DNA from 2 places in the Micromonospora chokoriensis genome. Region 1 is predicted to be linked to the other one. Evidence: riboswitches for the same ligand, from Rfam matches in the RefSeq annotation. Region 1 holds a riboswitch; the other holds the start of a gene.
What was found. A riboswitch is a leader RNA that binds a small molecule or an ion and turns the genes downstream of it on or off. The one in region 1 is predicted to bind cyclic di-AMP.
Positions count from the first base shown of each region.

Region 1 (3,392 bases):
CGACCTGTCGCTGAACATCTCCCGGGAGATCCTCCAGCAGGACCGGCAGATCCAGATCGTCCGTCGCCGCCTGGTCAAGAAGATCCTCGCCACGGTCAAGGACCTGAAGGCCAACCACGCCGAGCGCTACCGCACCTTCTGGACCGAGTTCGGCGCGGTGGTCAAGGAGGGACTGATCGACGATACCGACAACCGCGACACCCTGCTGGACATCCTCTCCGTGGCCTCCACCCACGACGCGACCGAGCCCACCGACCTGGCCGGTTACGTCTCGCGGATGAAGGACGGCCAGAACGACATCTGGTACGCCACCGGTGAGTCCCGGGCCGCCATCGAGAACTCGCCGCACCTGGAGGCCTTCCGGGCCAAGGGTCACGAGGTGCTGCTGCTCACCGACCAGGTCGACGAGGTGTGGGTCGAGCGGGTCGGCGCGTACGACGGCAAGACGTTGCGCTCGATCGCCAAGGGCGAGATCGACCTGGACACCGACGAGGAGAAGCAGCAGGCTGAGGCCGAACGCGAGCAGCAGCGGCAGGAGTTCGCCGGTCTGCTCGACTGGCTCGGCACCACGTTGACCGACAGCGTCCGGGAGGTCCGGCTGTCGTCGCGACTGACCACCTCACCGGCCTGCGTCGTCGGCGACGCCCACGACCTCACGCCGACCCTGGAGAAGATGTACCGGGCCATGGGGCACGAGGTGCCCCCGACCAAGCGGATCCTGGAGATCAACCCCGGGCACCCGCTGGTCTCCGGGCTGCGCAAGGCCCACGAGCAGGGCAGCGACCAGGCGGCCCTGACCGAGACCGCGGAGCTGCTCTACGGCCTGGCGGTGCTCGCCGAGGGCGGTGAGCTGACCGACCCCGCCCGCTTCACCCGCACGCTCGCCGACCGGCTGGCGCGCACCCTGTAGACGGTCGACCCTCCGGCTGGCGGGCCACCCGACCAGGGGCCCCGCCGGCCGGTTCGGCGTACGACGTCGAGCATCCGATCACCAACGGACACGTCGAGTCGCTCGGCGTCACGCCGTGATCTGGCTTCGTCACGAGGCCTGATCGGAACCGGTCCACAGTGCTCTCTGCACAGTGTCCGGCCGGCCGCAACCGCTGCGGACGGCGCCCCGCGTAGCCCGGTGAAGAACTTCACAGGGGTTGGGCGATCGTCACCGAACGTGCCTAACGTCGGTCGGGTTCGCCACTGCGGACACCACGGCCGGCAACGCCAAATCCTGCCCCCGGCCGTCGGAACCCAGTCACCCGGGCAGGAGCGGGGGACCCACACGTTCCTCGGTGCATGTCACCTCGGGGTGAAGCCGCCACCGTGCGGCCGGGCTCCTCGGCCCGAACCCGACAGCTCACCTCGCCGGCGTGGAGGAAGCTCACATGACGTCTGTTCACACGCCCCGTCATCGACGGGTCACCACCCGCCGCCTCGCCGTCGGCACCCTGGCCGTCGGCGCGGTCACCGGCGCTGTCGCCCTCTTCGGCCCGGCCGCCCCGGCGCAGGCCGGAGTCAACTGGGACGCGATCGCCAAGTGCGAGTCCGGCGGTAACTGGAAGATCAATACCGGCAACGGCTACTTCGGTGGCCTGCAGTTCTCGCAGAGCACCTGGGCCGGTTACGGCGGCAAGAAGTACGCCGCCCGCGCCGACCTGGCCAGCCGTGGCGAGCAGATCGCCATCGCCGAGAAGGTGCTCGACGGGCAGGGCATCGGTGCCTGGCCGACGTGCGGCAAGAAGGGCGGCTCGTCGGGCGGCTCCGCCACGAAGTCGACGAAGTCCACTGCGAAGTCGACCAAGTCGACCGCGAAGCCCACCGAGCGGCAGGAGCGGCCGTCGCGCGGCGAGCAGCCGGCGACCCGCAACCACGAGCGCACCGCGGCGCCGGCCGGCGGCCAAACGTACCTGGTCAAGCCGGGCGACACCCTGTCGGAGATCGCCGACGCCCATCGGGTGTCCGGCGGCTGGCAGGCGCTGTACGAGCACAACCGGAAGCTGATCGGGGCCGACCCCGGTCTGATCTTCCCGGGTCAGAAGCTCAGCCTCTGACCGACGGCACACGAACGCTCGGCCGGGTCACCGGCCGAGCGTTCGTGTGTTCGGTGCTGGTCAGCCCGAGTGGCGGGTCGGGTTCGAGTCACGCCGCCGAGGCGGATGCCTTCGGCGCTCGACGAGACGCCACCGGGCCGGCATTGCGACCCCAGCGGGAGGTCGGTGCCAGATCGGTCCCGCCGTCGACGGTCCCCTCGACGGAGTCAGACGCGCCGCGGGACAGACGCAGCGAATGCTCGGCGCCCTGACGGGCAGCGCAGGGCCAGGCCTGCCCGGCGCACTGGAGATTGCGGCAGTGGCCCTCGTCGTCCGGCTCGTGGGCGCTCAACACGTCGATCGCCAGTTGCCAGAGCAGCGGGTCGGTCACGTCGTGCGGGCGCTCGGCGCCGCGGCTCGCTCGGTTGCTGGTGTCCTCGGACATGGTGGGTCCCCCCTTGTCAGGCTGTACCCCTCAAGGGTCACCCGTGGGCCGCCGGCTAAACCGCCGACCTGCTGTGATGTGTCTCCGGTCGCAACTCCGCGCGTGGACACCGCACGCAGATCGGTCAATCCGGCAGCAGCGGCATCTCGTCACCCGGCTCCCGGCCGAGCAGGACCGCACGGGTGAGCGCCGTCGAGCCGAACCGGTCGCGGACCGCGTCGACAGCGGCGTCCAACTCCGCGCCCGGGTCACTGTGGAACGGCAGCTCCGGCTGCACCGGACTGTCGTCCAGGTTGCCCACCGACACACCGATCAGCGTGACACCACGACCGTCGATCTCGGGCTGGGCCGCCCGCAGCAACGCGCGCGCGGCGGCGAGCAGCGGCGTCGTGTCCGCGGTCGCCTTGCCGATGGTGTGCGAGCGGGTGCAGGTGCCGGCCGGCACCGGACCCGAGCAGCGACACCAACGCGGCCTCACCGAGCCGGGCCACCTCGCCGACGGTACGGATCCGGTGCTCCCGCAGCTTCGCGGAGGTGACCGGGCCGACGCCCCACAACCGTTCGACCGGAAGCGGGTGCAGGAACGCCATCTCGGCGTCCGGTGCGACCACCAGCAGGCCGTCGGGTTTCGCCACCCCGCTGGCCACCTTCGCCAGGAACTTCGTGCGGGCCACACCCACGGTGATCGGAAGGTGGACCCGTTCACGAACCTCCCGACGCAGCCGCGCCGCGATGTCGGCCGGTGGCCCGACCAGCCGCCGCAGGCCACCCACGTCCAGGAACGCCTCGTCGATGGAGATCCCCTCGACCAGCGGAGTGGTCTGCCGGAAGACCTCGAAGACCGCGCGGCTCGCCGCCGTGTACGCCGACATCCGAGGCGGCACCACGATCGCGTCCGGACACAGCCGGCGTGCCTGCTGGCC
Region 1 covers NZ_LT607409.1:5,035,838-5,039,229, reverse strand. The annotation lists gene htpG (molecular chaperone HtpG) at 1-910, shown strand, start outside; cyclic di-AMP (ydaO/yuaA leader) riboswitch at 1,207-1,379, shown strand; gene GA0070612_RS23405 (LysM peptidoglycan-binding domain-containing protein) at 1,380-2,045, shown strand; gene GA0070612_RS23400 (hypothetical protein) at 2,134-2,469, opposite strand; gene GA0070612_RS32630 (hypothetical protein) at 2,594-2,746, opposite strand; partial or broken gene GA0070612_RS32625 (hypothetical protein) at 2,795-2,914, opposite strand; partial or broken gene GA0070612_RS23395 (Y-family DNA polymerase) at 2,895-3,392, opposite strand, start outside.

Region 2 (3,392 bases), 1.0 Mb from region 1:
GAGCGGCGACTGGGGGACCGGGTTCACGGGCTGGCGTGGACCAGCGGTGGTGCTCGGCTTCCTGGCCGTGAACCTGGTCCTCGCCGGGCTGTTGCACCGCTTCGTCGAGACGCCGATGATGCGTCGACTCGCACCGCGCCGCCCGGCCCGGTCGGCGTCCGTTCCCCGGCAACGCGAGGGCGGTCCCGACGCCGACGGCCGACCGGCCGACGCCGCCGGGGAGAGCGGGCAGACCACCGACCGATCACCGTACGTCGACTCGCGCTGACACCGTCCACCCTGCTCAGTGGGGGTTCGGCGCGGCGTGCGACGACACGCCCGTGGTCGGTGCGGTGAGGTCGGCACGACGGTAGCGTGAGGTCGTGCTTCCGGTCGCGATCACCTGTCCGCTGTGGTGGGTGGCGCGCTGGGCGACGCGGGTGCTGACCAGCCTCGCCGTCGTCGCGGCCCTGGCGCTCGGCGCGGGCCCGGCCTCGGCCGCCGTGCCAGCTCCGTTCGCCCTCGGATCACTCCCGGCGGCCTGCCCGTCCACCTGCGCGCAGGTGGCGATGCACGAGGCGCGGGCGACGACCGAGCAGCCCGTCGAGGCATCCTCTCCGGCGTGGTCGGTCGACCCGCAACCAACGCCACCCGGTGACCAGGTCACTCTCGCGGCCGGCTCGCTGCGCGCGGCCGGGTCCGAGCAGCTGCCCCTCGGTCACGCCCCGAGCAGCCGGGCACCCCGAGCCCCGCCCGGGCGCTGAGTCACCGGGACGACCGTCCCGCCGCCGCGCCTGTCGACCCACCAGCTCCGCGCCCCACCGGCCCGTTCACCGCCCCTGGCCCGGTGGCGCTGGAGCTACCCATCGCATCGCTCTCTTCCGAGGTGCCGACCATGCAGACCGCTGTCCTCTACCAGTTCGTGACCGAGGTGCCGCAGGCCGCCGCCATCTGGTCCACCCTGTTCCTGCTGGCCCTGGGCGTACTCGCCCTGCTGGTGGCCCGTCCCGAGCGGGACACACCCCCGGACGACCCGCGCACGGCCGCCCCCACCGCTCGTGAGGTGGCCGCCGCCGAGGCCGCCGACCTGCGCCGGTACGCCGAGGAGGTGGCGGTCGCCGCGACCGGGGCGGCCAGGACCGCGCAGCGGCGACGTGCTGACTGGCTGACCGCTCAGGCGGAGCTGGAGCGGGCCTGGGACGCCTACGACGAGGCGGACGCCGCTGCGCGTCGCTTCGCGGGCGCCGAGACGCTGCCGACCCCGCAGACCCCCCACACCCCGGCCGAGTACGCCGCCCGCGAGCGCTACCTGCACCGGGCCGCGATGACGGCGTACTGGCGGGGTGACCTGAGCATGGCGCAGCTGGGCGACGTGTTCGCCCAGCGGCGCGGCTGGGATCCCCGGCGGCACCCGGTCGAGCAGGAGGTGCTGCTGAGCCGGACGATCCGGGACGCGAGGCTGGCCGACTACCAGGCCGCCGCATCCCGGGAGCGGGCTGCCTGGCGGGACGCGGAACTGGCTGCCGACTCAGCGCGAGCCCTCGCGACGGAGAGCTGCGCGGCGGCGGCCCGGCTGCGACCGCACCCGCTACCCGCGCGGCGGGCGGTGACCGGTGCGTTCCGACCCGCTGTCGTGGCGCGGTGGCGGCCCGCGCGGGCGAGTTGAGCCCGATTCGTGACGTGAGCTGGCTCACGCCGACCGGAATTCGGGCGTCCGGCGCGATCGGCGCCATTCTTCCGGAGAATCTGGTCGCATTCTCGGCGGCCTGTCCGGTTGTCGCCCGTAGGCGTCACCGTAACCGCTTGTCCCATCGAGTCGCATCATCGGCAATACGCGCAGAAATTGCCGCGACATTTCAGGTTTATGCAGGTGGAGCTGGCTTGGCAGGGGTGCGAACGGGCCAGTACTGTCGTCCCGTCCGGTGCGGTAACCGATCGCAAGAGGCGACGCCGCGCCGACCCGCTCAATCGTGATGAACGAACCGGGGACCCACCAGTAAGTCCGGGGTGAATCCGCGAGCCAGAGCCCGCGGTAGGGCGATCTTCCCGCCCGAATCCGTCAGCTAACCCGGTAGGCGGTGTCGGAAGGAGTTCCATCCACGTGCAGCACCTTTCCACCCCTCGGTTGTTCCCTCGCCTCCACGGCGCGGCGGTACCCGCGCTCATTCGTCCAGTGACGGTGAGCTGACCCCCCGGGTCATCGCCTAGCCGCCCGGCCACGCCGGGCGTTCCCCTGAGCGGTTCACCATCCGCGGACCACGGTCCGCGCGCCGGCGCCTGCCCGGATACCGGTCCGGTCGCCGCTGTGCCGCTCTCCCCCCGATCCGTGGAGGACCCCGTGAAGCACACCCTGCAGCGTCAGCTCCGCCGTTTCGCCACCGAGCGCCCGTACCAGATCGTTGCCGCCTCCGCCGCGGCCCTCGCGATCGCCACCACCACCGGCGCCCTGCTCACCACCGCCGACGACGCACCCGCCGGCGGGCGCACCGCGACCACCGTCGCCGAGATGCGCAGCGACGTCGCCGCCTCCCGTGGCGAGGCGCGTGCGGCGTCCCCGTCGGCCGGCGCCGCGCCGAGCACCGCCGCTCCGGCCACCACCGCCGCGTCGGCCAAGGCCAAGGCCAAGGCCAACCCCGACCTCACCCGTAAGCCGACGCCGCCGAAGCCGCCCGCGACGAAGGTCCTGGACTACGACTACGAGGCGCAGAACACGTACTACAACTGCGGCCCGGCGGCCACCCGGAACGCCCTCAGCGCCACCGGTATCGACCGCACCCAGGAGGAGCTCGGCGCCGAACTGGGCACCACCGAGATGGGCACCAACTCGGCCGAGGACACCACCCGGGTCCTCAACGCCGAGGTGAAGGGTTCCCCGTACCGGACCCGGATGTTCGCCGGCGCCCCCAGCCCGGCCCAGATGGACCGGCTCCAGGCCGACGTCGTCAAGGCCATCACCGACGGCCGTGGCGTGGTCGCGAACGTCGTCGGCGACGCCGTCGACACCGACGGCGGTTACCACTCCTACGGCGGCGGGCACTACATCGCCGTCGTGGGCTACAAGGACAACGGCCGTACCGTGCGCATCGCCGACTCGGCCAACGCCGCCGACCCGGCGTACTGGATCACCACCATCGACCTGGCCAACTGGATCGCCAGCCGGGGCTACTCCGCCTGACCCAGGCACGCTGACCGCCGCGGGCGTCGTCCCCCACAAGGGGCCGACGCCCGCGGCATTTTCGTCGGTGCGTCGGTGTCCGGCGTGGACGGCGGCTCTCGTACCGGGCCGTGAACCGTGGGAGACTGCGGCCGTGGTGGATGAATCGGGTGGTCAAGCCGGTCGTGGGCGGGTCCTGCTGCTCCTGCACGGAATGGGCACGAGCGGGGACGTCTGGTTGCCGTGGGCGCCGCTGCTG
Region 2 covers NZ_LT607409.1:6,050,530-6,053,921, reverse strand. The annotation lists gene GA0070612_RS27415 (acyltransferase family protein) at 1-268, shown strand, start outside; gene GA0070612_RS27410 (hypothetical protein) at 363-743, shown strand; gene GA0070612_RS27405 (hypothetical protein) at 875-1,645, shown strand; cyclic di-AMP (ydaO/yuaA leader) riboswitch at 1,931-2,072, shown strand; gene GA0070612_RS27400 (C39 family peptidase) at 2,306-3,154, shown strand; gene GA0070612_RS27395 (alpha/beta fold hydrolase) at 3,288-3,392, shown strand, end outside.
Region 2: another riboswitch for cyclic di-AMP. It lies ahead of GA0070612_RS27400 (C39 family peptidase); the one in region 1 lies ahead of GA0070612_RS23405 (LysM peptidoglycan-binding domain-containing protein).